3 regions of the Frateuria sp. GZRR33 genome follow, and region 3 is predicted to be linked to each of the others. Evidence: predicted binding sites of a transcription regulator. Region 3 holds the regulator's gene; each other region holds the start of a gene.

Region 1 (10,001 bases), on a different contig from region 3:
TCGTAGCCTTCCCGCAGGCGCTCGAAGAAGGGCAGGGCGACCGAGGCGTCGAACACCAGGCTCGGCGGCAGTTGCAGCAGCAGCCAGCCCAGCTTGTTGCCCAGTTCGCCGACCTGGTCGAGGAACCCCGACACCAGCCCGTCGCACGAGCGCAAGCGGCATGCGTGGCTGATCGCCTTGGGCATCTTGGCGGCGAACCGGAAATCCGCCGGCACGCTGTCGGCCCAGCGGCGCCAGGTCGCCGGGCGGTGCGGGCGGTAGAAGCTGGAGTTGATCTCCACGCAGTCGAAGACCTGCGCGTAGCGTTCCAGCGTGCTGCCTTCGGCCGGGAAGGCAGCGGCGTGCGCCTTCGGGATCGACCAGCCTGCGCAGCCGATGCGGACGGTCACGCCATCACCGACGCCCCGGCCGGGCTTTTTGCCTCTGTAGGAGCCCGCTTGCGGGCGATGCTCTCCAGCAGACCGCAACCGCCAAAGCATCGCCCACAAAGTGGGTTCCTACGGGGAGCGCACCGGTCATTTGGCGACCTCAACCTTTCGGCTTGCGGAACCGGTACATGAACTGGTCCGTATGCCCGCGGATCGACTTGTCGAACACCTTGATGTCGTGCGGATCGGCCGGGTTGCGCAGTGCGTCGCTCTCCCCGTCGAACACGAAGCCTGCCGATTCGGCCTGCTTGCGGACGATGGCCGGGTCGATGCGATGCAGGGTGTCGGTGTCGCGCATGCCCGATCCGGCGGGCGCCACGTGGTCGATCACGACGAACACGCCGCCCGGCTTGAGCACCTTGTACACCTGCTTGTCGAGCACGACCGGGTCGACGTTGCCCATGAACTTGTCCGGATAGTCGTGGTAGTTCTGCGAGGTGAACACCACGTCGACCGACTCGGGCGCATCGAGCTTCGCCGCCGGCTGCATGAGCACGCTGACGTTGGCGTAGTGCGGCTGCTGGGCGAGCTTGCGCAGGTGGGTCACGTCCGACTGCGCCTCGGCGGCGTACTCGTTCGGCCACAACGCATAGACGTGCCCCTTGGCCCCGACCACACCGCTGAACACGCGGGTGAAGTAACCGCTGCCAGGAATCAGCTCCAGCACCTTGTCGCCCGGCTTGACCTCGGCGAAGGCCATGACCTGGGCGATCTTGCGGCGGGCGTCGTCGGCCCGATCGGCCTGTCGGCCCGGGTCGTTGATCGCCGCGGCGAGATAGGGCGGTTGCGTGTGCTGCGCGGCATCCTGCGGGGAAGGTGCCGCATGGGCGGCGGGCAGGGCGAGGGCGATCACGGCGGCGAGGACGAGCGTGCGCATGTCAGGCTCCTTCGGGTTGGGTCTGCGATTGTGCGCCTGGCCCGGCGGCAGGGGGCCGTGACTTCTGGGGGGGATGGTGCGCTCCACAGCCAGCCGAAGCAGGCATGAAGAGGGGCCCGGCTGGCGCCAGGCCCGCGTGCCTTCCCCGGTCCCGCATCAGGCCATCCCTGGCCCTGCGTGCCTCCCTGCCAGTCGTCCGGCGTGCGCTCAGTAGGCGCCGCCGGAGGAGTTCGGCGTGGTCGAGGTCGGCGCCGGCATACCGGCGGTCGACGAGGACGGCGGCATGGTGGCCGGCGGGGTCATCGCCGTGGACGCAGGCGGCGGCGTCATCGGCGTGGTCGGCTGGGACGGCGTGGTCGGCGTCGTGGCCGGCGCGGTCGACGGGGTCGCAGCACCCGGTTCGGCGTTGTTGTCGTCGGTGTGGTTGCAGGCGGCCAGTGCGAACGAGGAAGCCAGCAGCAGGCTCCAGCACAGCAGGCGGATCTTCATGGCATTGCTCCTCTGGTAAAGGTCAGTGCGGCTGGGAGACGGCGCGGGTGACTTCCTGCTGCAACGAGCGGGCGTCCGTGCGTTCCAGGTCCGCCAGCGAGACGATGCCGCACAGCGCGCCCTTGGCGTCGACCACCGGGACCCGCCGGATCTGCTGGCGCTCCATCAGCTTGGCGCAGTCCTCCAGGCTCGCGTCCTCCTTGATCACGATCGGCGGTGCGGTCATGCAGTCCTGCACGCGTACGTCCAGCGGGTTGCGACCGGCGGCCAGCGTGCGTACGACGATGTCGCGATCGGTGATGACGCCCACCGGGCGGCGATCCAGGTCGACCACCGGGATCTCGCCCACGTCCTCGTCGCGCATCGCGCGGGCGACTTCGTCCAGCGGCGAGGTGGTGAGGCAGAACTTCGGGTTGCGGGTCATCACGCGGTCGAGGTCCATGGGTACTCCGGAGCGGCGGCGGGAAGCGGGGGCGGAAGGCATGTTCCTCGCGCCCGGTTGAATGCGGTGTGCGCGGATCATGAAAGGTGCGTGCAATGCACGCGCTTCTCCCCAAGGGGGATGGCTGGGGAAAGGAGTGCCGGAGCCCTACGTCAGCGCCGTCGGCTCATCAAACGGCAGCGGCCTGCCACCCGCGCGTGCCAGCGCCGGCTCGACGCGCGCCAGCAGATCCTTGTCGCCGTCCACCACCACAAGGATGCGGCCGGCCTCGATCTCGTCCTCGAACTTGCGCCGCACCGGATCGGGCACGGAGGCACCCACCAGCGCGCCGGTCCAGCCCCCGGTCAGCGCGCCGGCGACGGTCAGCCCGGCCACGCCCGCCACCGTGATGCCCACGGGCGGGATCGCCACCGCCACCAGCCCGGCCAGCAACCCAACCGCGCCGCCGCCGACCACGCCGCGCAACGCGGCCGGATAGAAATCGCTGCCGGCTTCCTTGTGCTGCTCGGGAACCGCTTCCAGTTCGATGTCCGAGCGGGCGATCAGTGAAATGTCCTCCTCGGGCACGCCAGCGGCGCGTGCGGCCTGCATGACGGTCCTGGCGGACTCGACATCGGGGGTGCTGAACACGTGGCGGGTCTTCATGGCGGTTCCTCGCGGTTGGGGATGGGCGGGCGCGGGGACGGCCCGGCACCATCCTTGTGGAACGCGGGTTGGCGGGGCGTGGGGTGCGCGTGTCCATGGCGTGAGCGCGGCCTTACCATCGATGCCATGGAGCTTCCGTTCCCGCCCGACGACCCGCCGCCCGTGCCCCCGCGCGAACCCGACCCGGACGATTGCTGCGGCGAGGGCTGCGTGAACTGCGTGCTCGATCGCTACGACGAGGCGCTGGAGCGCTACCGCGTCGCGCTCGCGGCCTGGCACGTTCGACATCCGGAGGCCCCGCGTCCCTGAGGCGTGGCGTCGCCATGCCGTCGCCATCGATGCTGCTAGTCTTCGGGCATGCCGTCGGACGCCTTGCCCGTGATCATCGCCGGCGCCGGTCCGACGGGGCTGGCGGCCGCGCTGCTGCTCGCCCGGCGCGGCATCCCGGTGCGCATCGTCGACAAGTCGCCCGCTCCGAGCCGCAACTCCAAGGCGCTCGCCGTCAACCCGCGCACGCAGGAGTTGCTGGAGGACACCGGCGTGACCGCGCGCATGCTGGCCGAGGGCTGGATCGTGCGCGGGCTGTCGCTGCACCAGCCCGGGCACGAGGATGTCACCGTGCCGATCTCGCCCCTGCTCGATACCGACCGTTCGCTCCTCGCACTGCCGCAGTCGCGTACCGAAGCCCTGCTGGCCGAGGCGCTGGAGGCTCAGGGCGTCACCGTCGAACGCGGAGTGAAGCTCGACGCGCTGGCGCAGGGCGACGAAAGCGTCACCGTCCAGCTGGTGCATGCCGACGGCAGCGTCGAACGCACGCAGGCGCCGCTGCTCTACGGCGCCGATGGCGCGCACAGCACGGTGCGCCAGGCGCTGGGACTGGCCTTTCCGGGCGACGAACTGCCGGAGCCCTGGCAACTGTGGGACCTGCACCTGGCCGCACCGCTGGACCCCGACCGAGTGCACCTGTGGCTGCTGCCGGATGGCTTCCTGTTCGCGCTGCGCGTGCGCGACGACATCTGGCGCCTGATCGGCAACAGCGCCGAACCGCTGGCCGCATTGCCGGCCGGCACGGTGTGCGGCGACGTGCTCTGGCAATCGCATTTCCACATCGCGCACCGGGTCGCCGAGCGGGCAGGCGTGGCCCGCGTCCTGCTCGGCGGCGACGCCGCGCACATCCACTCGCCGCTGGGCGCGCGCGGCATGAACCTGGGCATCGAGGACGCCTACGTCTTCGCCGACTGCGCGGCGGACGCGCTCAACGGCCGCCTCTCGCGCCTGGCCAGCTACACGCAATTGCGCCATCCGGTGCACCGCCAGGTGGTGCGCCGCGTGGGCGCGCTGACCCGGCTGATGCACGGACGCCCTTCCACGCTGCGCGAATTGCGTGACGTGCTGGTGCCGCGCCTGATGCACTTCGGCCCCGCCCGGCGCCAGTTCCTGCGCGTGGCCGGTGGCCTGGACCACCCCGTCCGCACGCGCGGCTGAAGCGCAATGGGCAAGAGCCCACCGCGCCACCACGACTGGCCGGCGGGCGGAGCACTGGCTCGCAAGCCCGCCCACGCTGGCGGCAAGCAACAATCGGACGTCCAAACGTGCACTGGCTCGCGTTTGCCGGCCGCCTGCGTTGATCGCGCATCGGCGCACCTGTAGATTCGTTCAGGCAATTCGTTCTCGGGGGAGTTCTTATGAAGAAGTTTGCATGGGTCGCCGGCGCGACCCTGCTGCTGGCCGCATGTGGCGGTTCGCAGGACACGCGCGTGCCGGTGGCGCTGGGCAGCCTGGTGACGCCGGCATCGGCGCCGTGGCTGCAGGTGGAGCAGGATCAGCAGGACGTCGAAGTCCGCGGCCTGGAGGATTCGCTTACGCTCAAGCCCTCGCCGCCGGTGTCGGAGGTGTTGCAGGCGCGCCTGCGCCAGGCGCTCGCACCAGCCTATTTCACCGACCTGGTGGTCCAGTGCGAGCAGGTCTTCGCCGAGATGCGTGTCGACACCGACGCCACGCCGGCCACGGTCACGCTCGAACTGGGCACGCACTGCGCCATCCACGCGCGCGGCCTGGGCTCGGACAAGACCTACCACGTCTCGCCCTCGATGCCGGCGCCGGCCCGCGCCGACTACGCCAAGGCACTGACCCGGCTGCTGGGCACGGGCGCGGACGATATCGCCCGCCAGTTGCGCGCGGACGTGGAAGCCACGCCGCACTGACGTCCACTCAGTCCTGCGCCGGCATGAACTGTCGGCGCAGGTCCAGCTGACCGCGCCGCATGACCGGGCCCGGGAAGCAGGTCGGCCAGGTGCCGCTGTAGTCCAGCTCCGCATCCAGCAGGCCGCGTTCGACCAGCAACTGCACCATCGCCAGCGGGTCGGCGCAGGCCAGCACCTTGCCCAGCGGCGAAGCCGGTGCCTGCGGGGCGTTGACGCGCTCGACCAGCGCTTCGACCACGTTCGCGGGCATCTCCCAATGGCGCACCGCGCGCAGCGACAGCCGTGCGCCGATGCGCATGCAGCCGGCCAGGAACACCGGCGAGAACGCACCCAGCGACGGCGGCGCCTCCTGGTCCAGCAGGCGCACGACCGCGCCGGTACCGGTATGGCAGACCATCCCCGCGAGGAAGGCCTCGAAGGGGTCGCAACCGCCGTGGCGACCGAGGAAGGCGGCGGCATGGGCGCAGCGCTCGGCGTGTTCCCACAGCCAGGGGCCGGCCATGTGGCCGCGCATGCCCGCGCTGGCCTGCAGGATCGGCTTCATCACGTGCAGCGTGGCGACCTTGCGCAGGGCGTCGCGGCCGAGCAGCACCACCGCATGCTGCAGGCTGTGGATCGGCTGGGCCGAGCGGAAATGCGCGCTGCCGGCCACCCGCATCACCTCGCCCACGAGCACCGGGTCGCGGCCGATCATCGCGGCCAGTTGCGAGCCGGCCAGGTTGTCGTTCCTCAACGCGCGCAGCAATTGCGGCAGCACGCTGGGCAGGCGCGGCAGGCCGCTCACGTCGAAACGTTCGCCGATCGCCTCCAGCCGCCGCAGCGTGGCCTGCTCGGCGGTGCTGGCCGTGTCGCTGGCGGCCGCGGGCAGGCCGAGCACGAACCGGTGGAAGCGATCCTCCACCTCGGCCAGCGGCGGCCCGGCCTCGCACGCAGGCACGTCGGCCACGACCGTCACGACCGTCACGACCGGCGGCGCGGGGGCAGGGCGGAGCGGGGCTTTCCTTGCGGCGAAGAGTCGCCGCCACATGGCGATCATCCGAATTCAGGTCCCATGGCGTGCTCCGCGCTGTATCGGCCGCCGGCCGCACAAATGTAGGAGCTCGCCGGCGCCTGGGTGGACGCCGGACAGGCCCGTCCGAAAAAGGTCGTCGTGCGAGCGCTGGCGCAGTCGAAGCTCCGTCTCGTACTCCGGCGCTGGCAATGGCCGCCCGCGACCCCACATCCGAGGGCATCCTCTGGCAGGAACGGCACATGATCCCCTTCTCGATCCTCGACCTGGCGCCCATCACCGAAGGCAGCGATGCAAGCGCGGCCTTCGCCAACACGCTGGACCTGGCCCGGCTGGGCGAACAACTGGGCTACCGGCGTTACTGGCTGGCGGAGCACCACAACATGCCCGGCATCGCCAGCGCCGCCACGGCGGTGCTGATCGGCCACGTCGCCGGCGGCACCTCGACCATCCGCGTCGGCGCGGGCGGCGTGATGCTGCCGAACCACGCGCCACTGCAGGTGGCCGAGCAGTTCGGCACGCTCGCCGCGTTGTATCCGGGCCGCATCGACCTGGGCCTGGGCCGCGCGCCGGGCACCGACCAGGCCACCATGCGCGCGTTGCGCCGCTACGCCGATGGGGCCGAGACCTTCCCCGACGACGTGCTCGAGCTGCTGCATTACTTCGAGCCGGCCAAGCCGGGGCAGGCCGTGCGCGCGGTTCCCGGCGCGGGCCTGGACGTGCCGGTCTGGCTGCTCGGCTCGAGTCTGTTCAGCGCGCGCCTGGCCGCGGCGCTGGGACTGCCGTTCGCATTCGCGTCGCATTTCGCGCCCGACGCGATGGATGCGGCGCTGTCGATCTACCGGCGCGAGTTCCGCCCCTCGCCGCGGCTGGCGCAGCCCTACGCGATGCTCGGCGTCAACGTGGTCGCGGCGCAAACCGACGCCGAAGCCCGTCGCCTCTTCACCACGCAGCAGCAGAGCTTCATCAACCTGCGCCGTGGCCAGCCCGGGCTGGTGCCGCCGCCGATCGACGATATCGATGTGTTCTGGACGCCCACCGAAAAGCTCGGCGTCGAACGGGCGCTCGCCTGTGCCGTGGTCGGTAGCCCGGCCACCGTGCAGCAGGGCCTGGCCGATTTCATCGCGCGCCATCGTCCGGACGAGCTGATGCTCACCGCAAACATCTTCGACCACACCCTGCGACGACGCTCGTTCGAACTGGCGATGCAGGCGCGCGAGCGGCTACCGGGCTGACGCGCGCTGCGCACCCGTGCGATCGCCACTGCCGGCCACTCAGACCCGACCCCGCTCCGGCTTGCCCCGCGCCGCCTGCGCGAACAGCCAGGCGGAGCCAGCGAACAACGCGACGAAGAAGCCGTTCAACAGCACGATCTCCACCGGCCCGCTCCAGGGAAGCCCCAGGCCCTCGATCAGCGCAAACGCGCCGATCAGCGCCTGCGCGAAGGCCATCGCCGCCAGTGCCCGCGCCATGCCGACCGGATGCAGGCGCGCGATCGCCGCGCCGATGCCGCCAATCGCCACTACGCCGAAGTACATCCGGTTGGCCGGATCGCCATCGGCGCCGATGATGCCCACCCCCAGGCTGAGCCACACCAGCAGGATCGTCGCCACCAGCGCCACGCAGGCGGCGGACAGGTAAGTGTTGCGGTGAACAGGATTGCGCATGGCTTGGCCTCCGCTGAAAACATCCGCTGGTTTTGCTGCACCGGATCAGGCGTGCTCGCTCAGCAGTCCGCGCGCGATGAACTGCGCCAGCGTGCCGGCAAACCCCAGGCCGATCAGGAAGAGGACCCACCGCAGCCTCAACCAGGACGCGCGCAGCGTGGACCATTGCACGGTAAGGTCGACCGGGTAGGCGGCGCAGTAGGCCACGTTCGCCAGCACCGCAAGCAGGAACAGCTGCAGGAACAGGTCGAGCGAAACGATGCGGCCGAACGCAGCCGCATTCGCGGCGAAGATGGCCGTGACCACCACCAGCAACACGAGGTTGTAGATGATGCGGTGGCGCTCCCAGTAACCGATGGCGTCGCCGATGAAAGTGCGCATGTCCTGATGATCCATGGATGCAGCCTCACGCTTGGGTTGAAAGGCCGGGCGATGCCGCCCGTTGATGTGTGTGCTCAGCGAGCCGCCGTCTCCCGTTCCGGCCCGGCTGCGCAGGCTTCGGGCACGCTGCCGAACCGGCGGTTGCGCCGGTGGAACGCCTCCACGGCCGCGCCCAGGTCCTCGCCCGTGAAGTCCGGCCACAGCACGCTGGAGAAAAGAAGCTCCGCATAGGCGCATTCCCACAGCAGGAAATCGCTGAGCCGCTGCTCGCGCCCGGTACGTACCAGCAGGTCCACGTCGGGCGTGCCGGGATCGCCGTGCTGTGCATGGGCCAGAAGCGTGCGGAACGCCTCGCGGCTGGGTACCGCGCCCTGGTGCAGCGCCGCGGCGGCGGTGATCGCATCGCGCGAGGAATAATCCACGGCAAGGCGCAGGTTCAGTACCCGGCCCGCGGCGGTCGCCGCTTCGGCCTGCTCGATGGTCCTGACCAGTGCGGGAGAAAGACGGTCACGGCGTCCGATCACGCTCAGGCGCACGCCCTCGCGCCGGCAGGCGCCCACTTCGGCACGCAGGAAGTTGCGGAACAACGCCATCAGCGTCGCCACTTCGGCCGCCGGGCGGCGCCAGTTGTCCGCGGAAAACGCATACAGCGTCAGCGTGGTGATCCCGAGCCGCGGCGACGCTTCCACCACGCGTCGCACCGCACCGGCGCCGGCGCGATGCCCCCGGCTGCGCGGCCAACCGCGGTCCTCGGCCCAGTGTCCGTTGCCGTCCATGATGATCGCCACGTGCAGGTTTTCCATGTCCATCAAGCACTCTGTAATACAAAGTCGATTGGCACACCAAAGCGCCGGGCGGCAGCCGGCTATTCGCCGCTGCGGGTCGCGGCGATCAGTGCTTCCATGTGGTTGAGGTAGGACTCCAGGGCTTTGCGGCCCTTGGGTGTGATGCGGAATTCGGTACGTGGCACGCGGCCCTCGAAACCCTTGTGGCAAGCGACATAGCCGGCGTCCTCGAGCTTGCGCGCATGGACGCTCAAGTTGCCGTCAGTCGTATTGAGCAGGGCCTTCAGGTCGGTGAAACCGAGCCGGTCGTTCACCGCCAGCGCGCTGACGATGCCGAGCCGCAGCCGCTCGTGGATCAGGCGGTCCAGGTCCACCGTGCGCTCCACCGCACCCTCTACCGGCACCAGCGCCGGGCGGGCATGGCGGCTTTCCACCTTCGCGGTCGATCGCTTAACCACCGTACTTTCTCGCAATGAGCACGCCGAACACGACGTGCAACCCACCAAACCCCAGCCCCAGGCAGAGTGCCGGGACGGGCGGGGCGGTAAAGAGCGCGATGGCGCCCAGGAACAGGAAGAGCACTCCCATCAGCGGCACGATCCGGATCGAGAACGTGCCTCCGGCGATCACGGCCGTGCCGTAGAGCAGCAGCCACATGCCGGGCAACAGCGCGTCCAGCCCTGCGCGGAACAGCACGATGGTCAGGAGCGCCGCCACGAAGATCGCCGGCACAAAGCCAAGCGCAAACTGCCGAGCCGGGCGAGAGAGCAGCGGAACCCCTTCGTTGCGCGCCTTGAACAGCACCCCGAGCAACCCGACCGCTACCGCGACCGCAGCCGCCCCGAGCCAGGTCAGCAACCACGCCCACCGGCTCGATTGCGCCGGCGCAATGACGGCCGCAGCCAGCCCGGCCAATCCCATGACGACCCCGCCCCAGCCGGGCACGGCGGTAAAGGAACTGGCGCGCTCCATGGCGCCGCGGATGTAGAGCAGGTTCTCCGCGGCATGCTCGTGAAGCGACACCGTGCTTCGAGGGCGGTTGTCCATGCCGGCAGGCTAGATCGCTCTGGAATG
Region 2 (10,001 bases), on a different contig from region 3:
CTCCTCCAGCACCTGCACGGTCAGCTCGCCGCCGGTCATGCCGCGCAGCGAGGTGGTCAGCCAGAGCTGGTCGTAGTTGCCGCAGCCCGAGTCCAGGCACACCACCAGCGAGGGGTTGCCGATGCGCGCGGCCAGATGGTCCACGTAATGCGGCAGATCGTAGCTGCCGGACTCCTCGCACGCCTCGATCATGATCACGCAGCGGGCGTGCTGCACGTTCTGCTCGGCCAGCGCCAGCAAGGCGGCGAGCGAGCCGAACATGGCGTAGCCGTCATCCGCACCGCCGCGGCCGTAGAGCTTGTCGCCCCTGATCACCGGCGTCCACGGGCCCAGGCCTTCGGCCCAGCCGGTCATTTCCGGCTGCTTGTCGAGGTGGCCGTAGAGCACCACGGTGTCCTCGCAACCGGGCAGCGTGGCCGGCACGTCGATGTAGATCAGCGGCGTGCGCCCCGGCAGGCGCACCACCTCGAGCGTGGCGCCCTTGAGCGCAGCCAGCTTGCCGCGCGCCCAGCCCTCCAGCAGCGCCACCGCCTGGTCCATGTAACCGTGCTCGGCCCACTGCGCGTCGAACATCGGCGACTTGTTGGGGATGCGGATGTACTCGACGAGCTTCGGCACGATCTCGTCGTCCCACAAGCCACCGATGAAGCCGGACAGGCGCGCGGTATCCATGGGCGAGACTCCTTCAATACATACGGGGAAGCCGTCTAGTGTACCAGCCGCACCGGAAGGGCCCGTCACGGCCCACACCGCGTCGGCCATGGCCCACAGGCGCGGGCGACCCAACCTGCCCGAACGCAACGCTCCTGGCCGACTGCCCCGAGCCGTGGGCGCGGCCACACTTTCCCGACGGCAACGGTGCCGTCCAACGCATCCTGAGGGAGGGAAAACCCATGCAGTCGAAGTTCCGCCCACTGCTCGTCGCACTGGCCTTCGCGGCCTCGTTGGCGCTGCCGGCATTCGCCGCCACGCCGGTGAACGTCAACAAGGCCGACGCCGCCACCATCGCCAAGTCGCTGGACGGCATCGGCCAGTCCAAGGCGCAGGCGATCGTCGCCTGGCGCAAGGCGCACGGCCCGTTCAAGCGCGTGGAGGACCTGGCCCAGGTCAAGGGCATCGGCAAGGGCACGCTCGAGCGCAACCACGACGCCATCCGCTTCAGCGGCGACCTGCCGCCGCCCAAGGCGGAGGCGAAGAAGAGCGCGCACCACAAGGCCAAGGCCGCCGCCAAGGGCTGATCGGCGGCAGATCGTCTCGCTTTTCCGGGCGACGCCCGGGAAAAGGTTGGGGAGAGGAAGGCAAACCCCGCCGACACTTCCTCTCTCCAACCGCCTCAGGAGCGCGGAGCGCTCTCCCAGCCATGGCAGTGGCAGGCCACCGCCCAGGGACGGGCACCCCGTGGCACCTGCCGGGCCGGCTTCCGCGCAGGCAGCGCGGCGACGCGCTTGCGCTACACTCGCGCGCTTTCCACGCCACCGGCACGCCATGATCCTTCCGCGCTACCGCATTGCCGCCTCCACCATCGGCGGCGCCGGCAAGGGCCTGTTCCTGGACGAGGACGTGGCCGCCGGGCGCATCATCACCGCGCCGGACGCGATCGACCACACCTGGAGCGCCGCCGACCTGGCCGCACGTCCCGAGATGGCTTACGCCAGCGCACGCTGGTTCGAGGATCGCTACACGCTCTCGCCCGAATGGCCCGACGAGTGCTACATCAACCACAGCTTCGAACCGACCGGCCTGTGGCACCTGGGGTTCGTGTTCGCACTGGCCGACCTGCCGGCCGGCACCGAGCTCACCGTGGACTACCGGCACCTGCTGCCGCCGGGACAGGCCGAAGACTTTATCGACACCGCCACCGGTGAGAAGATCGTCGGGTACGAATGGGCCGAGAGCCTGGCCTCAAGTACGCGTGCGCTGAGCCGATTGCTCAGGTAACGGCTGCTGTACCGACGACGATGTCCAATATTCCCACCCTCGAAACGCCGCGCCTGCGCCTGACCGCGTTGACCGCGCGCCACTTCGACGACTACGCCGCCATGCTCGCCGACCCGGACAGCACCCGCTGGATCGGCGACGGCCAGCCGCTGGACCGCACCGGCGCCTGGCGCTCGCTGGCCATGCTGCTGGGGCACTGGGAGCTGCGCGGCTGTGGCATGTGGGCGCTGGAACTGAGGGACACGGGCCAGTTCGCCGGTCGCGCCGGCCTGATGTATCCGGAGGGCTGGCCGGACCTGGAACTGGGCTGGATGCTCAAGCCGGAGTTCCGCCATCGCGGCTACGCCACCGAGGCGGGCCACGCCATCCTCGAGTTCGCCTGGAACCAGTTGCACGCATCGCGTGTGATCAGCCTGGTACGCATCGGCAACGAAGCGTCCGACCGCGTGGCCGAACGGCTCGGGGGCGAGCACATCGAGGACATGGACTTCTACGGCAGCCAGAACCACGTGTTCGCCTATTACCCGCCTGTCCGCGAGCCGCGACGGGCCTGGGCCTAGGCAGCGGTCATCGGCGGGGCAAGTCGCAGCCGTCGCGGCGACCGAATCCCCACCGCCAGCCACCAGCGTTCGCACAGGTTGGTCGCGCAAGACCAGTGCATCGCCCATGGCTGCTGGAGGGTGCAGGCGGTGCCAGCATTCGGTGAAACGCCTCGATCCGCCGCCATGGGCGCCACGCAACACCCGGTAACCGGCAACCGGCAACCGGCGCCGAGAAATGGCGACTATGCCGGCCGCCGGGCGTCTAGCGACCCGCCGGTCGCAACGTCGGCGGCACCGGTAGCGCCGTGGCGGCCATCGGCGCGGCCGGCATGGCCTCGCCCGCGGGCATGGTTTCCGCCGGCGCCACGGAAGCCGGAACTGCATGCGCCGCCGGCGTAGTCGGTGCCAGCACCGAAGCCGTGGGCTGTTCCTTGTCCTGGGAGGGCCGGCTGTCGACCACGTCCTGCGACAAGGCCGCGGCCTCGGCCTCCCTGGTCATCACGATGATGCTGATGCGACGGTTGATCGGATTGTCCGGGTGCATCTTGTCCAGCGGCACCGAGGCGGCCAGCCCGACCACGCGGGCGGTCTTGCCCTTCTGCATGCCACCGGTCAGCAAGGCGCGCCGCGCCGCATTGGCGCGGTCGGTGGAGAGTTCCCAGTTGCTGTAGTCGCGCTCGTTGGCGTAGGGCGCGTCGTCGGTGTGCCCGGTGATGCTGATCCGGTTCGGCACGCGGTTGATGAAGGTGCCCAGCTCGCCCAGGATGGCACGGGTGTAGTCCTTCAACTGCGCGCTGCCCAGGTCGAACATCGGGCGGTTGAGCTTGTCGACGATCTGGATGCGCAGCCCTTCGGAGGTGATGTCCAGCAGCAGCTGGTCCTTGAACGGCGCCAGTGCCTGGCTGTTCTGGATCGCGGCATGCAGCTGCTGCATCAACTCCTGCAGGCGCGCCTTCTCCTGTTCACGCGCGCGCTTTTCGATGGCCTCCTTGGACACCGGCGCGGAAGGGCCGTTGTGCCGGTCCTTGCCGGGACCGTGCGAAAGATCCATCGCTCCGCCCAGCTGCACGGCGGCGTCGCTCGCGCCACCGGGGCCCATGCGGCCCGGCGGTGCGATCGTCGCGTTGCCCGGGGTCATGCTGGGGTTCCTGAAGTACTCCGAAATCGCCGCCTTCTGCTCGCGCGTGCCCGCGCCCAGGATCCACATCACCAGGAAGAACGCCATCATCGCCGTGACGAAGTCGGCGTAGGCCACCTTCCAGGCGCCGCCATGGTGGCCGTGCGCCTGCTTCTTCACCCGCTTGATGATGATGGGCGGGCCGCCTCCCTCGCTCATGCGCCGGCCCCGGCGCGAGCGCCCTTGAGGTGATCCTCGAGATCCTGGAAATTCGGCCGCGCATGCGCCGAGAGCGCCTTGCGCGCGAACTCCACCGAGACTTTCGGGTTGTAGCCGCGCAGGTTGGCCAGCAACGCCACCTTGACGCACTCGAACGCCTTGCCGTCCTCGCGCACGCGGCTTTCCATGGCGGCCGCAACCGGTCCGATGAAGCCATAGCACAGGAGAATGCCCAGGAAAGTGCCCACCAGCGCGCCGGCAATGTGCTCGCCGATGCGCGAGGTGTCGCCGCCCAGGTTGGACATGGTCGTGACGATGCCGAGCACCGCCGCGACGATGCCGAAGCCGGGCAACGCGTCGGCCATCTTGGCCACCGCCTGCGCCGGCGCTTCGGCCTCGTGGTGGTGGTTCTCGACCTCGGCGTCCAGCAGTGCCTCCAGCTCGTGCGGCTCCATGCTGCCGCCCACGATCAGGCGCAGGCAGTCGGTGATGAACTCGACCAGGTGGTGCTCGCGCAGCAGCCGCGGATAGGCCGAGAACACCGCGCTCGATTGCGGATCCTCGATGTGCGATTCCATCCCCAGCACGCCTTCCTTTCGCATGACGCCGAAGATGTCGTACAGCAGCGCCAGCAGGTCCACGTAGTCCTGCTTCTTGTAGGTCGGGCCCTTCACCAGCGCCGCCGTCTCGCTCAGCGCCGCCTTGACCACCTTGCTGGAATTGGCCGTGAGAAAGGCGCCGATCGCGCCCCCGAAGATGATCAGCAGCTCATAGGGCTGCCACAGCGCCATCAGCTGTCCATGCGACATCACATAGCCGCCGAGCACGCAGCCGATGACGACCAACGTTCCTACCAGAACCAGCATTTCCCACTCCGGGCGCGCGACGCCTTGCGATCACCCCGGGTTATCGGTCGGCCGGCGGAAAAATTGAACGCTCGAAGGTGCGGACGGAATCAGGGTCGCGGCTTGCCCCGGAACCCTCCGATCCCGCGACGGCCAACGAAAAAGCCCGGCACGGGGCCGGGCTTTTTCCGAAAGACACAGGCACCTCAGGGCCGCCGCGCAAGCTCCGGGTTGTCCCTGGTCTGCGGCATCAGGTCCTTCTTGGACACCCCCAGCCACAGCAGGATCGGGCTGGCCACGAAGATCGAGGACAGCGTGCCCACCACGATGCCGATCAGCATGGTGATCGCAAAACCGTGCACCTGCGGGCCGCCGAAGAAGTACAGCGCCGCCATGGTGATGCCGGTGAACAGCGAAGTGATGATGGTTCGCGACAGCGTGGTATTGATCGACCGGTTGAGGATCTCCTCCGGATCGGCCTTTCGGGCCAGGCGGAACAGCTCGCGGATACGGTCGAACACCACCACCTTGTCGTTGATCGAATAGCCGATGACCGCCAGCACGGACGCCAGCACGGTCAGGTCGAACTCGCGCTGCACCAGCGAGATCACGCCCAGGGTGACCAGCGTGTCGTGCACCTCGGTGAGCAACGCCGCGATGGCGAACCGGCGCTCGAAGCGGATCCACAGATACACGCCGATGCCGATGATCACGAAGATCGCGGCGATCGAGCCGTCGCTCTTGAGCTCGTCGCCGACCTGCGGACTGACGAAGCTGTGGCTGCTCTCCACCGCGTCCGGGCGCCGCTTCTTGAGCGCGGCCATGACGGCGGCGGCGACCTTGTCGGCGCGCGCCGAGGCACCTTCGCCCGGCGCGGCCGCGCCACCCTTGCCGTCGGCCTTCGGCTGCAGGCGGATCAGCACCTGGCGCGAACCGCCCAGGCTCTGCACCACCGGGTTCTCGATGCCGGCCTCATCGAGCGCCTGGCGCACGTCACCGATGTCGATCGTGCGGTCGTACTTGACCTCGACCGAGATACCGCCGGTGAAATCCAGGCCGTAGTTGAGGCCGCGGGTGAGCAGCAGGCCCACCGAGGCGATCATCAGCAGCGCCGCGATGACGATGCTGATCTTGCGCCAGTGCAGGAAGGGAACGTTGCTGTTGTGGTTGAAGATTTCCATTGCCGTCCCGCCCTTACACCGAAAGGGTCTTGAGCTTGCGGTTGCCGTGGATCAGCGCGGTGATCGCGTGGGTCACGGTGACCGAGGTGAACATTGAGGTCAGGATGCCGATCAGCAGCGTCACGCCGAAGCCCTTGATCGGGCCCGAGCCCATCGTGGTGAGCGCCAGCGCCGCGATCAGGTGGGTGACGTTGGCGTCCAGGATGGTCGACCAGGCCTTGTCGTAGCCGGCGCGGATGGCCGCGTGCGGGCTGGAGCCATTGCGCAGCTCCTCGCGCACGCGTTCGCAGATCAGCACGTTGGCGTCGATCGCCATGCCCAGCGTCAACACGATGCCGGCAATGCCCGGCATGGTCAGGGTCACGCCGATCATTGACATCACCGCGACCAGGATCACCAGGTTGAAGAACAGGGCGATGTCCGCCACCAGGCCGAACAGGTGGTAGTAGATCGCCGCGGCCAGCAGCACAAGCCCCAGCCCCAGCAGCACCGCGCGCAGGCCCTTCTCGATGTTGTCCTGGCCCATGCTCGGGCCGATCACCGACTGCGAGGCGATGTTCATCGGCGCGGCCAGCGAGCCGCCCTTGAGCAGCAGCGCAAGCTCGGAGGCTTCCTTGGGGCTGTTCAGGCCGGTGGTCTGGAACTGCTTGCCGAACACGCCCTGGATGGTCGCGTCGCTGATGACCTCCTGGGTGGTGTGCGGAATGTGCACTTCCTTGCCGTCGACGATCTTGGTGTCGTAGACGGTTTCCACGTACACCACCGCCATCGGCTTGCCGACGTTGGCGCTGGTGAAGTCGAGCATCTTCTTGGCACCCGAGGCGCTCAGCGTCACGTCCACCTTGGGCGTGCCGCTCTGCTGGTCCACGCCGGAGGCGGCATCCACCAGTTCGTCGCCGGTAGCGATGATGCGCTTGGAGACCAGCACCGGCCGGTTGGTGCCCCGCTCGTAGTAGAGGTTGGCGTCCGGCGGCACGTTGCCGGTGCGCGCGGCCTCTACGGCACGCGGATCGCCCGGATAGCCGATGCCCGCGCGGTATTCCAGCGTGGCAATGGCGCCGATCACCTTCTTGGCCTCGGCGGGGTTCTGCACGCCGGCCAGTTCCACCACGATCTGGTCTTCGCCCTGCTGCTGGATCAGCGGCTCGGACACGCCCAGCGCGTTGATGCGGTTGCGCAGCGTCGCGGTGTTCTGGCGGATGGTGGCCAGCGCGAGCTCGCGCAGCTTCTCGGGCTTGACCGTGGCGGTTAGCAGGAACCGGTCGCCGGTGCTGGCGCCGTCCTGTACCACCAGGTCGGGATATTCGGTGGCGATCGCATCGGCGGCGGCGCTGCGGTCGGCGGCCGAGCGCAAGACCACGCTGATGCCCTGCCCGCGCTGGGCGTTGCGGCTCACCGACTCGTAACGGATGTTCTTCTCCCGCAGCAGGCTGCGGATGTCGTCGGCGTAGCGCTCCTCCTGCTTGTCGACTACCGCGTTCTGGTCCACCTCCATCAGGAAGTGCACGCCGCCCTGCAGGTCCAGGCCCAGCGGCATGGAATTGGCGTGGATGGCACGCAGCCAGCCCGGCACGGTCGAGGCCAGGTTGAGCGCGACGGTGTAGTTGTCACCCAGCGCACCCTTGATGACGTCGGCCGCCTTGGCCTGCACATCGGCGTTGGGGAAGTCGGCCACCAGGTGGTCGCCCTCGATCGCCAGCCCGCTGTAGGCCACCTTCTGCGCCGTCAGCGCGCCGGCGACCTTCTGCTTGACCGAGGCGTCGAGCGGCGCGCCGTGGGTGGCGAGCACCTGCACCGACGGTACCGGCGGGAAGGCGTTGGGCAGCGCGTAGATGATGCCGAACAGCAATACCAACGCGACCAGCGCGTATTTCCAGCGTGGAAAGTCACTCATGCCTGGGAAGCCCGTTTCTCGTTACTTCGAAGGCCGCGGCCCCTGAAGCCGCGGCGGATGGCCTTGGCTGGCCCGGATGTCAGGACGACTTCAGCGTGCCCTTGGGCAGCACCTGGGAGATGGCGCCCTTCTGCAGCTTGATCTTGACGTTCGGCGCGATCTCGACCGTCAGGAAGCTCTCGCCCACCTCGTCCACGCGCCCGGCGATGCCGCCGTTGCTGACCACTTCGTCGCCCTTGGCCAGCGCCGAGACCATGGTGCGGTGTTCCTTCTGGCGCTTCATCTGCGGCCGGATCATCAGGAAGTAGAAGATGACGAACAGCGCGATCAGGGGCAGGAAGCTGAAAAGCGGGTTGCCCGGCGCGGCGGCGGGGGCGGCCTGGGCGATCACCAGGGACATCGGGAAGCTCATCGTTTCATCCTGCAAGTAGCGGCGCGGACAGGAATTTCCGTTCCACGCCAGAAAAAGGTCTTGGATTATGCCATGCACCCCAAGGGCATGCACGGCGGCTTCACGCGTCCCTGCATGGCGGCGCAGCGCGGCGTTTGCAAGCGCCGCGCCTTGGTAAGCAGGCCTAGAGGGAAGTTCCCGGCCTCCCCGCATCGACCTTGTAGGAGCGCCCTTGGGCGCGACCGCAATCCAGCCATCGCTGGGGTTGTAGGCTCGGCCGACATGGCGGTCGCGCCCAAGGGCGCTCCTACAAGAGATCCTATGCCGCGCCCCGCTGGCGGCGGGCGTAGAACGCGGCAACGAAGCTTTCCAGCGCCCCGACGGCGATCGCTTCGCGCAACCCGGCCATCAGCCGCTGGTAGTGGCGCAGGTTATGGTGCGTGGCAAGCGTGCTGGCAAGCATCTCGTTGCACCGGTCCAGGTGACGCAGGTAGGCGCGCGAGAAGCCGTTCGCGCAGGCGTAGCAGTCGCAGCCTTCTTCGATCACCCGGGTGTCGTCGGCATACCTGGCGTTGCGGATGCGCAGGGTGCCCTCGGGCACGAACAAAAAGCCGTTGCGCGCATTGCGGGTCGGCATCACGCAGTCGAACATGTCGATGCCGCGCCGCACGGCCTCGACGATGTCCTCCGGCCGACCAACGCCCATCAGGTAGCGCGGCTTGTCCTGCGGCAGCAGGCCCACGGTGAAGTCCAGCGTGTGATTGCGCTCGGCCTCCGGCTCGCCTACCGCCAGGCCACCTACCGCATAGCCGTCGAAGCCGATGCCGACCAGGCCCTCGGCCGAGCGGCGGCGCAGCGGCTCGTACACGCCGCCCTGCAGGATGCCGAACAGCGCATTGGGGTTGTCCAGCTCGTCGAAGGCGCGGCGCGAGCGTTCGGCCCAGCGCAGCGACATTTCCATCGAATCGGCCGCCTGCTTCTCGGTCGCCGGATAGGGCGTGCACTCGTCGAAGATCATGGCAATGTCCGAGTCCAGTACCGTCTGGATCTTCATCGACACTTCGGGCGACAGGAACACCTTGGAGCCGTCCACCGGCGAGGCGAAGGTCACGCCCTCCTCGGCCAGCTTGCGCTTGTGCGCCAGCGAGAACACCTGGAACCCGCCCGAGTCGGTGAGGATCGGCTTGTCCCAGCCGATGAAGCGGTGCAGGCCACCGAACTTCTCCACGATCTGAAGGCCGGGCCGCAGGTACAGGTGGAAGGTGTTGCCCAGGATGATCTCGGCGCCCAGTTCCTTGAGGTCGCGCGGGGTCATCGCCTTCACCGAGCCGTAGGTGCCCACGGGCATGAAGGCGGGGGTTTCGATGGTGCCGCGGGGGAAGGCCAGGCGGCCGCGGCGGGCCGCGCCGTCGCGGGCGAGCAGTTCGAATTTCATGGAGGTCATCGAGGGATTATCGCGTTTTTCCCCCGCTCCCCTCCGGGAGAGGGCTGGGGTAAGGGGCGGGTCTTGCGGGTGAGGTGGTTCGAAGCGTGGCCCTGAGGCGCCACAAGGCGAGCCCCGACCCCTCACCCTAACCCTCTCCCCGGAGGGGAGAGGGAACTAAGCGCGCGGCAGGATCAGCATCGCGTCCCCATAGGAGAAGAACCGGTACCGCTCCTTCACCGCATGCCGGTACGCCTCCAGCACGAACTCCCGCCCGGCGAGCGCCGACACCAGCATCAGCAAGGTCGACTGCGGCAAATGGAAGTTGGTGATCAGGCCATCGATGCTGGTGATGCGATAGCCGGGAAAGATGAAGATCTGCGTTTCCCCGGCAAAGGGATGCACCTGCCCGTCGATCGTGGCGCTCTCCAGCGCCCGCACCACGGTCGTG
Region 3 (10,001 bases):
CGGGGCGGAAGATCAGCTCGTAGCACTCGTTCTCGGTCAGGCGCGCGGCCTGGGCCTCGTCGATGACGCCCTTCTCGACCGCCTTGCGCTTGAGCACCTCGGGATTCATGCCGCGGCCGTCGTCGCTCACCGCGATGACGATGCGCTCGCCGCGCTGGCTGGCGGACAGCCGCACGATGCCGCGGCGGGACTTGCCCACCCTGGTCCGCTCCTCGGGCATTTCCAGGCCGTGGTCGAGCGCGTTGCGCAGCAGGTGGATCAGCGGATCGGCGAGCGCCTCGACCAGGCTGCGGTCCAGGTCCGTGCCTTCGCCTTCGGTGACGAGGTCCACTTCCTTGCCCAGCTGGCGGGCGAGGTCGCGCACGATGCGCGGGAAGCGCTGGAACAGGCGGCCGACCGGCTGCATGCGCATCGCCAGCACGGCGCCCTGCATCTCGTCGGCGACACGATCGAGCTCGGCCGCGGCCTGCGCCAGCGTTTCGTCGCCGCTTTTCTGGGCCAGGCTCTGCAGGCGGTTGCGCACCAGCACCAGTTCGCCCGCGCGGTTGACCAGCGCGTCGAGCCGGCCGGTGTCCACGCGAACGCTGGTTTCGGCCGCCGCGGCGGCGCGGGCCGGGGCCGGGGCCGGGGCCGGCGCAGGCGCAGGCGCAGGCGCAGGGGCAGCAGGCACCGGCGCCGGCACGGCGCCAGGCGCACCGCCCTTGCCGTGCAGGTTGTCGAGCAAGGCCTCGAATTCGTCGTCGGCGATGCTGGTGCCGGGCGTCGGCGCGGCGCTGGCACCCGGCGCGGCAGTGCCGTGCAGGTTGTCCAGCAGCGCTTCGAACTCGTCATCATTGATGGTCGCGGGCGCAGGCGCGGCCGGCGGCACGGTGCCTGGCGCGGCGGTGCCATACAGGCTGTCGAGCAGGGCTTCGAATTCGCTGTCGTCGATGCTGCCGTCGGCCGGCGGCGCGGCGACCGGCGCGGCCACCGGCGGCGGAGCCGGTGCGGGCACCGCGGCGCCGGGCATCAACCGCTTGAGCAGCGCCGGCGGCGGCATCGCCATGGAGGCGCCGCTGCGCAACGCATCCATCATCGCGTTGAGCAGGTCGAGTGCTTCGAGCAGCGCATCCATCCGCGCCGAGTCCAGCACCAGCGCGCCGTTGCGGGCGACGTTGAGCAGGTCCTCGGCGTGGTGGCACAGCTGCACCATCGGATCGATGGCGAGGAAGCCCGCGCCACCCTTGACCGTGTGGAACGCGCGGAACACCGCGTTGAGCAACTCGGCGTCGCGGGGGTTGGCCTCCAGCTCGACCAGTTCTTCCGACAGGCGCTCGACCAGCTCCCCGGCCTCGACCAGGAAATCGTCGCGCAGTTCGGCGTCGAGCGAGGGGTCCATGCTCAGAACCCGAATTCGCTGAGCAGGCGGTCCGCCTCGTCCTGTCCGGAGATCTTCTCCACCACCGGCGGCGGTTCGCGACCGGAGAGCGCGCCGGTCAGGCGAACCAGTTCCAGCAGCGACGCCTCGACCGACTCGATGAAGTTGACCACCTTCTTGATGCGCTGGCCGGACAGGTCCTGCCAGGACTGCGCCATGACCATGTCGTTGAGGCCGTCGCGGCAGTTGCCGGCGAACGCGTTGGCCTGGCGGGCCAGGTCGGCGACCGGGTCGCACGGCGCGGCCGAAGCGAGCACCTGTTCGGCGCTCTGCGCCAGCGCGTCCGCTTCGGGGCTCATGCGCTCGGCGAAGTCGATGCTGCGATGGGCCGCCTGCGCGCTCATCTCCAGCACGTCGTTCAGGTGCTTGCGCACGTCGGCGACCTTGCCCGGCACGCCTTCCTGCGCCAGGTCGTTGCCGAGCCGGCTGACCGCGCCATGCAGGTCGCGCGCGAGCAGGCCCAGCGCACGGAACAGGTGCTGCTCGCGCTGGCGCACCAGCGCGTCGAGCGCCTGCTCGAAGGCGGCGCCGTCCTGGCTGTTGAGCAGGTCCTGCAGCTCGACCGGCAGCGCGCTCTCGTCGAAGGTGGAGAGGACGGCGCTCATGCGCTGGCCCCCGCGGCGGCGAGGCGCTCGAAGATCTTGGTGAGCTTCTCCTTGAGCGTGACCGCGTTGAACGGCTTGACGATGTAGCCGTTCACGCCCGCCTGGGCGGCGGCGATGATCTGGTCGCGGTTGTTCTCCGCGGTGACCATCAGCACCGGCAGGCCCTTGAGCGAGGGCTCGGCGCGGATCGCGCGCAGCAGGTCGATGCCGGTCATGTTGGGCATGTTCCAGTCGGTCACGACCATGTCGAACGGCTGGCTTTTCAGCATGGTCATCGCATTGTTGCCGTCGTCGGCTTCCTGGATCAGCGTGTTGGTGAAGCCCAGCTCCACCAGCAGGTTCCTGACGATGCGCCGCATGGTGGAGAAGTCGTCCACCACGAGGATTTTCATGTTCTTGTCCATTTTTTCCTCTGGAAAAAGGGGAATGGGGAATCGTTAATGGTCAATCGTCAGCGGGGCGAGGAGCGATCGGGTTGGGCACGGCGGCTTTTGCCTTTGCGATTGCCCATTTCCGATTCCCCATTCCCATCCCGCCAATCGCCCAGGCGCGCGCGCAACCGCACGATCGCCTGGCCATGGATCTGGCACACGCGCGACTCGGTCACGCCCAGCACGGCGCCGATTTCCTTCAGGTTCAATTCCTGCTCGTAGTACAGCGACATGACCAGTTGCTCGCGCTCGGGCAGGCCGGAGATGCCGTCGATCAGCGCCTGGCGCAGGCCTTCCTGTTCGATGCTCTCGGCCGGACCCAGGTTGCCCTGGTCGACCACGTCGAAGGCCGGCGCACCGTCGCCGTCGTCGGGCGCGGTCAGGCTGAGCAGGCGCGCGCTGGCGGCATCGGCGAGGATCTGGTGGTACTCCTCCGCGCTCACGCCCAGCCGCTTGATCACCTCGGCGTCCTCGGCGTCGGCGCCGGTCTCGATCTCGATCTGGCGCACCACCTCGGCCACTTCGCGCACCTTGCGATGCACCGAGCGCGGGGTCCAGTCGGTCTTGCGCAGCTCGTCCAGCATGGCGCCGCGGATGCGGATGCCGGCGTAGGTCTCGAAGCTCGCCGAGCGATCGGTCGCGTAGTGCCGCGCGGCCTCGAGCAGGCCGATCATGCCCGACTGGATCAGGTCGCCCACGTCCACGCTCGGCGGCAGGCGGCCCATCAGGTGATAGGCAATACGCCGCACCAGTGGCGCGTGCTGGCGCACCAACTCGTCTGCACTCTGTTTTTGCAGCTGGAGATATTCCGATGCCACGCTCATGTCACCACCCCGACGCCGTCACGGCCTGGCCACCGAAAAACGCGATGCGGTCCAGGCCCGCGCGCGCGGGTTCCTCCCAGTTATCGACCGCACCCGCCAATTGCTTGAATGCCTGCGACGAACGCGCCGCCGGCCACAGGTCCACCACCGCGCTCTGCCGGCGGATGGCCTGCTTGAGCCGCTCGTCCTGCGGCACGAAGCCGAAGAAATCCAGCACCACGTCCAGGAAGCGGTCGCTGACCTTGGCCAGCTTCTGGTGCAGCGCCCGGGCCTCGCCCAGGTTGCGCACCAGGTTGGCGACGAAGCGGAAGCGACGCACCCCGAAGTCGCGCGAAAGCACCTTGATCAGCGCGTAGGCGTCGGTGAGCGAAGCCGGTTCGTCGCAGACCACCAGCACCACGTCGTCGGTCGCGGCGGCGAACATCGCCACGTTGTCGGACAGGCCCGCGGCGGTGTCGACCAGCAGGTAGTCCGGCGGCCTGGGCAGCTCGTCGAACGCGCGGATCACCGCGGCATGCTCGCCGTTGCCCAGTTGCGCCAGGCGCCGCGCGCCGGATCCGCCGGGAATGACCTTCAGCCCGTGCGGCCCCTCCAGCACCAGCTCCTCGAGCGTGGCGGTACCGTCGAGCAGGTGGCCCAGGTGGCGCGAGGGCGCCAGGCCGAGCAGCACGTCGACGTTGGCCAGGCCCATGTCGGCGTCGAGCAACATCACGTCACGGCCGGCCATCGCCAGGCTCATGCCGAGGTTGACCGCCACGGTGGTCTTGCCGACGCCACCCTTGCCGCCGGCCACCGCGATCGCGCGGCAGCGGCGGCGCGGTGCGCCGGCGTTGGCCGCCTGGTGCGGCCGGTGCGGTGCGGGCGGCGCGCTGTCGCGCTCGCCCGTGATCGCGTTGAACATGTCTTTCAAGCCCCACGCCTGGTTCATTGCAAGGATTCCGCTCATGCCTGGGCCACCATCGTCCCGAAGCGCTCGGCCAGCACCGCCTCGTCGGCGGCCGGCGTGTTGCCCTTGAGCGCCTGCGCGGCGCGGCATACCAGCAGGCGTGCGTCGGCGGCGGCGATGTCCTCGGGCACGCGCTGGCCGTCGGTGGTGTAGTCCAGCGCCAGCCGGTGGCGGATCAGCACCGACAGTGCGCCGCCGAGGCTGGGCGCCTCGTCGAGTTTGGTCAGGATCGCCGCGTGCGGCTTGACCGGCAGGTACGCACGCACGGCGTCGTCCAGCGACTGCGCCTGCGCGTTGGCGGCCAGCACCAGGCAGGCGCGCAGCTCGCCGGCCTCGCGCAGCGCGTCGAGTTGTTCGGCCAGCCGCGGGTCGTTGCCGGCCAGGCCGGCGGTGTCGACCAGCACGGTGTGGCAGCCCTTCAGCAGTTCCAGCACCTGGCGCAGGCTCTGCGCGTCGTAGGCCGGATACACCCGCACGCCGAGCAGGCGACCGTAGTGCTCCAGCTGCGCGGCGGCGCCGATGCGGTAATGGTCGGTACTGACCAGCGCGACCTGCGAGGCGCCATGGCGCACCACCGCGCGGGCGGCCAGCTTCGCCAGCGTGGTGGTCTTGCCCACGCCGGTCGGGCCGACCAGCGCGGTAACGCCGGCCTCATCCGAGCGGCCGCGGCCGCTGACGGCGATGCCACGGCTCAACATGCCCAGCGGCAGGTAGCGCGCCTGTTCGGGCGTCATCTGCGGCGGCAGCTCGTCGGCCAGCGCGCGGGCGACGTCGGCGTCGATGCCGAGCCGGGTCAGCTCGCGCAGCACGCGGGTGTGCATCGGCTGGCGGCGTTCCATGTCGTTCCAGGCCAGGCTGGAGAGCTGCATCTCGAGCATCTCGCGCAGGCTGGACAGCTCGGCGCGCATGCGCACGGTGTCCTGCGCGGCGCGCTCGATAAGCGGGTGGACGACCGGCTCGGCCGGGATCTCCGGTGCTTGCTGCGGCTGCGGCGCCTGCGCCCTGGCCTGGACCAGGCCCTCGGCCTGGGCGCCGGTCGCGGCGCGCGGCGCGCGAGGTTCGGGCCGTGCCGTCTTGTGTGCTTCCCCGGACGCGACCGCCTGCGCGGGCCGCGGGGCAGCCTCGGCGGGCGACGGACGAGTGGCGGGCGCCAGCGTTTCGACGCGGGCCTCGCCCACCGGGGGCGGGGGCGGCGGCGGATTCGCCGCGGCGGCACGCGGCGGCAACGCCGGCGGCTCCACGGCCGGCGCAGGCGCCGCGCCATGGCGCGCGGCCTCGCGCACCAGCGCCTCGTCGTAATCGACGGCGGCAATGATCTCGATGCCCTCGTCAATCCTGCGCGTGGACAGGATCACCGCATCCGGGCCCTGCTCCTCGCGCACTTCGCGCATCGCCTGGCGCATGTCCGGCGCTACGAAACGTTTGATCTTCATTGCTTGCTCCGCAAGCGGGAATGGGGAATGGTCAATGGGGAATGGTTGAAGCGGTTCGCGCCAACCCATGGCGTGCGCGCTTTTGCGATTCCCGATTTGCTATTCACGATTCCCGGCTCCTCAACGTCCCAGCGCCTGGACCAGCCGCACCCTGCGGTTGTCCGGCACCTCGTTGTAAGCCAGTACGTGCAGGTTCTGTGCCACGTGGCGGGTGAAGCGGGCGAGCCACGGACGAAGCTGCGGCGCGACCAGCAGCACGGCCGCTTCGCCGCTCATTTCCTGGCGCCGCGCGGCGTCGGCGACGCTCTGCTGCAGGCGGTCGGCCAGGCCCGGTTCCACCGCCGCGCCGGCCACGCCGCCGCCGGAGAGCGAATTCATGAGGATCTGCTCGAGTTCCGGCGCCAGCGTGATGACCGGCACCTCGGTACCCAGGCCGGTGATCTCCTGCACGATCTGGCGGCCCAGCGCGACGCGCACGGCGGCGGTGAGCATGCCGGGATCCTGACTCTGGCCCGCGTGCTCCGCCAAGGTTTCGACGATCGTGCGCATGTTGCGAATCGGCACGCGCTCGGCCAGCAGGTTCTGCAGCACCTTGACCACCACGCCCAGCGCCATGCGCTTGGGCACCAGGTCCTCGACCAGCTTGGGCGCGGTCTGCGCCAGGCGGTCGAGCAGTTGCTGCACGTCCTGGTGGCTGATCAGTTCGTGCGCGTGGGTTTGCAGGATGTGCGACAGGTGCGTGGCCACCACGGTGGCCGGATCGACCACGGTGTAGCCCAGGCTCTGCGCCATCTCGCGCTGGCCCTGCTCTATCCATACGGCTTCCAGGCCAAACGCCGGGTCCTTGGTCTGGATGCCCTGCAGCGGCCCGTGCACGCGACCGGGATTGATCGCCAGCAGCCGCTCGTTGTGCACCTCGGCCTCGCCCATCGGCACGCCCATCAGGGTGACGCGGTAGGTATTGGGTCCCAGGTCCAGGTTGTCGCGGATGTGCACTGCCGGGACGAGGAAGCCGAATTCCTGCGACAGCTTGCGTCGGACGGACTTGATCCGGCCCATCAGCTCGCCGCCCTGGTGCGTGTCCACCAGCGGGATCAGCCGGTAGCCGACCTCCAGCCCCAGCGGATCGACGCTGGCCACGTCGTCCCAGTTGAGTTCCATGCGCTCGGCCGGGACGGCGGGCGTCGCGGCCGGCTCGGCGACCGCCTCGGCGAGCTTCTCCTTCGTCTCGCGCTCACGCTTGATCATCAGGTACGCCGCGCCGCCGCAGCAGCCGCCGAGCAGCAGGAAGGCGAGGTTCGGCATGCCCGGGATCAGGCCCATCACGCCCAGCACCGCGCCGGCCACCGCCAGCGCGCGCGGCTGGCCGAACACCTGGCCGATCACCTGCTTGCCCATGTCCTGCGACTTGGACACGCGGGTGACGATCACCGCCGTGGCGATCGAGAGCATCAGCGCGGGCACCTGCGCGACCAGGCCGTCGCCGATGGTGAGCAGGGTGTAGGTCTTGGCCGATTCGCCGGCGCCCAGGCCGTGCTGGAACATGCCGACGAAGAAGCCGCCAATGATGTTGATGAACAGGATCAGGATGCCGGCCGTGGCGTCGCCGCGGACGAACTTCGAGGCACCGTCCATCGAGCCGTAGAAGTCCGCTTCCTCGCGCACTTCCTGGCGGCGCTCGCGCGCCTGCTCCTGGGTCAAGAGGCCCGCGTTGAGATCGGCGTCGATCGCCATCTGCTTGCCGGGCATCGCGTCCAGGGTGAAGCGGGCGGTCACTTCCGACACGCGGGTGGCGCCCTTGGTGACCACCACGAAGTTGATGATGGTGAGGATCGCGAACACCACCAGGCCGACGGCGAAGTTGCCGCCGATCACGAACTCGCCGAACGCCTCGATCACCTTGCCGGCCGCCCCCGGACCGTCGTGGCCATGCAGCAGCACCACGCGGGTCGAGGCGATGTTCAGGGCGAGACGTAAAAGAGTCGCCATCAGCACGACCGTCGGAAAAGCGGCGAATTCCAGCGGCCGCATCACGTAGATCACCGCCAACAAAATGACGAGCGACAGCGCGATGTTGAAGCTGAACAGCATGTCCAGCAGGAACGGCGGCATCGGCAGCATGACCATCGCCAGCATCGCCAGCATGACCACCGGCGCGCCGACGCCGCGGCGTCCGAGCTGCTTGAGAGATTCCATTGCGCCAGCGGCGGCCATGCGTCGTTCCCCTTAGATCTTGTAAGGGCCCATCAGGTCAGGATCGACCTCGGGCCTGGGCGCCGGCGGCGGCTCGTCGCCGCGTGCCGTCGCCTGCTTCAACTGGTAGACGTAGGCCAGCACCTGCGCCACCGCCACGTACAGCGAGACCGGGATTTCCCGGCCCAGCGAGGTGGTGGCATACAAGGCGCGTGCCAGCGGCGGCGCCTCGACCATCGGGATGCGGTGGCCGCTGGCCACCAGGCGGATCTGCTGGGCGAGCACATCCACGCCCTTGGCGATCACGCGCGGCGCGCCAGTGCCGTTTTCGTCGTACTTGAGCGCGATGGCGAAGTGGGTCGGGTTGGTGACGATCACGTCGGCCTTGGGCAGCTCCTGCATCATCCGGCGGCGCGACATCTCGAACTGCACCTGGCGGATGCGGCCCTTCAGTTCCGGGTTGCCCTCGGTCTCCTTCGACTCGTCCTTGAGCTCCTGGCGCGTCATGCGCAGGCGCTTGGCGTGGTCGAACTTCTGGTAAAGCGCGTCCGCGCCGCCGATCAGCAGGAGCAAGGCCCCGAACAGCAGCGCCGAGCGACCCAGCAACGACATCGCGCGGGCCACGCCCAGGGCCACGTCCGCACGGCCCAGCGCCTGCAGCTCGTCCACCGAGTGCTTGAGCAGCAGCGCCAGCGCGCCGCCGATGAAGAGCAGCTTGACCAGCGACTTCACCAGCTCGACCAGCCCGCGCATGGAAACCAGCCGGCCCAGGCCGGCGACCGGGTTGAGCCGGTCGAACTTCGGCTGCAGCGCCTGCCCGCTGAAGTGGATGCCGCCCAGGAGCACCGGTCCGGTCAGCGCCGCAAGGATCGTCGCCAGCGCCACCGGCATCAGCAGCATCATCGCCTCGCGCACCGCCATGCCGAGTACGCGTGCGGGCAGCGCATCGGAGAACAGGGCCTCGCGGCTGTAGGAGAGGCCGAGGCCGTAGATGGTGCGCGCGTGTGCCATCGCGCCTTCGCTACCGGAGAGCAACGCTGCCACGCCGGCCAGCACCACCAGGGCGCCGGAAAGGTCCCGTGATCGGGGTACGTCGCCTTTTTCGCGGGCCTCTTTGAGCCGTTTTTCCGATGGTTGTTCTGTGCGTTCCTGGTCGTCGTTCTCGGCCATGACATCAGCCTCCGACCAGTTCGTGCATCAGCGACCAGGCGCTGTCCTGCAGCGTTTCGAACGCACCCGGGAGCGCGCGCAAACCCATCCACAGCGCGATCGACCCCAGGCACAGGGTGATCGGGAAGCCGACCGCGAACAGGTTCATCGAAGGCGCTGCGCGACTGATCGCGGCAAAACCGATGTTCACCACCAAAAGCGCGGTGACCGCCGGCAGCGCGACGCGCACCGCGCCGGCGAAAAGATGCGTGCCGAACAGCACCACCGCGTGCAGCCCTTCGGCATTGATCGCGACGGGGCCTGGCGGCAGCGTCTGGAAGCTGTCGGCCAGCAGCTGGATCAGCCGCAGGTGGCCGTTGAGCGCCAGGAACAGCAAGGTCACCAGGACCATGTAGAACTGGCTGAGCACCGGCGTACTGCCGCCGCCGCCCGGATTGACCACTTCGGCGAAGCCCAGGCTCATGCCCTGCCCTACCAGCTCGCCGCCAAACGCCACCGCCTCGAACACCAGCTTGAGCACGAAGCCGACCGAGGCGCCGACCAGGATCTGGCTGACCATCGTCGCCAGGCCCGCGGCGCTCAACGGATCGACCGCCGCCGGTGCGAGCGGCGCCAGCACCAGCGTCAGCATCACCACCAAGCCGACGCGGATGCGCGCGGGGATCACGCCAGAGCCCAGCACGGGTGCGATCAGGCACAGGCCGCCGACGCGGCCCAGCGCCCACAGCAGGCCGCCCAGCCAGTTCTCCAGCTGGGCCAGATCCACCGTGGTCATTTCACCGCCCCGGGCAGCCCCTCGATCAATTGCCGCGTGAACTGCACCAGCGTGCGCAGCATCCACGGGCCGGTAATCAGCGCGACCACCGCCATGGCGATCAGCTTGGGGATGAACGAGAGGGTCATCTCGTTGATCTGCGTGGCCGCCTGGATCACGCCTACCAGCAGGCCCACGGCGAGCGCGGTGAGCAGCAGCGGCGCGGCG

What was found. Region 3 encodes FliA, which starts transcription of late flagellar genes. Its sites were predicted from a motif close to TAAAGTTTNNCNNNCNNNGGCCGATAA; they were not measured.
Region 1: ACFWZU_RS11450 (HDOD domain-containing protein) is a predicted target of FliA. The motif match lies at 6,154-6,180, and genes of this name have one in related genera.
Region 2: motA (flagellar motor stator protein MotA) is a predicted target of FliA. The motif match lies at 4,723-4,749, and genes of this name have one in related genera.

What each region holds. Positions count from the first base shown of each region.
Region 1 covers NZ_JBHZGK010000008.1:175-10,175, reverse strand. The annotation lists gene ACFWZU_RS11490 (DUF72 domain-containing protein) at 1-389, opposite strand, end outside; gene ACFWZU_RS11485 (class I SAM-dependent methyltransferase) at 529-1,305, opposite strand; gene ACFWZU_RS11480 (hypothetical protein) at 1,513-1,794, opposite strand; gene ACFWZU_RS11475 (CBS domain-containing protein) at 1,817-2,236, opposite strand; gene ACFWZU_RS11470 (hypothetical protein) at 2,384-2,881, opposite strand; gene ACFWZU_RS11465 (oxidoreductase-like domain-containing protein) at 3,008-3,190, shown strand; gene ACFWZU_RS11460 (FAD-dependent oxidoreductase) at 3,239-4,366, shown strand; gene ACFWZU_RS11455 (hypothetical protein) at 4,567-5,085, shown strand; gene ACFWZU_RS11450 (HDOD domain-containing protein) at 5,093-6,049, opposite strand; gene ACFWZU_RS11445 (LLM class flavin-dependent oxidoreductase) at 6,337-7,329, shown strand; gene ACFWZU_RS11440 (hypothetical protein) at 7,369-7,761, opposite strand; gene ACFWZU_RS11435 (hypothetical protein) at 7,807-8,142, opposite strand; gene ACFWZU_RS11430 (di-trans,poly-cis-decaprenylcistransferase) at 8,217-8,951, opposite strand; gene ACFWZU_RS11425 (winged helix-turn-helix domain-containing protein) at 9,008-9,385, opposite strand; gene ACFWZU_RS11420 (hypothetical protein) at 9,378-9,974, opposite strand.
Region 2 covers NZ_JBHZGK010000014.1:26,821-36,821, forward strand. The annotation lists gene ACFWZU_RS14825 (M20 family metallopeptidase) at 1-672, opposite strand, end outside; gene ACFWZU_RS14830 (ComEA family DNA-binding protein) at 894-1,238, shown strand; gene ACFWZU_RS14835 (SET domain-containing protein-lysine N-methyltransferase) at 1,486-1,938, shown strand; gene ACFWZU_RS14840 (GNAT family N-acetyltransferase) at 1,959-2,498, shown strand; gene motB (flagellar motor protein MotB) at 2,743-3,816, opposite strand; gene motA (flagellar motor stator protein MotA) at 3,813-4,682, opposite strand; gene secF (protein translocase subunit SecF) at 4,868-5,842, opposite strand; gene secD (protein translocase subunit SecD) at 5,856-7,736, opposite strand; gene yajC (preprotein translocase subunit YajC) at 7,816-8,148, opposite strand; gene tgt (tRNA guanosine(34) transglycosylase Tgt) at 8,447-9,571, opposite strand; gene queA (tRNA preQ1(34) S-adenosylmethionine ribosyltransferase-isomerase QueA) at 9,728-10,001, opposite strand, start outside.
Region 3 covers NZ_JBHZGK010000002.1:372,431-382,431, reverse strand. The annotation lists gene ACFWZU_RS04140 (chemotaxis protein CheA) at 1-1,378, opposite strand, end outside; gene ACFWZU_RS04135 (protein phosphatase CheZ) at 1,381-2,022, opposite strand; gene ACFWZU_RS04130 (chemotaxis response regulator CheY) at 2,019-2,426, opposite strand; gene ACFWZU_RS04125 (RNA polymerase sigma factor FliA) at 2,474-3,277, opposite strand; gene ACFWZU_RS04120 (MinD/ParA family protein) at 3,279-4,223, opposite strand; gene flhF (flagellar biosynthesis protein FlhF) at 4,220-5,656, opposite strand; gene flhA (flagellar biosynthesis protein FlhA) at 5,777-7,870, opposite strand; gene flhB (flagellar biosynthesis protein FlhB) at 7,883-9,019, opposite strand; gene fliR (flagellar biosynthetic protein FliR) at 9,024-9,794, opposite strand; gene fliQ (flagellar biosynthesis protein FliQ) at 9,791-10,001, opposite strand, start outside.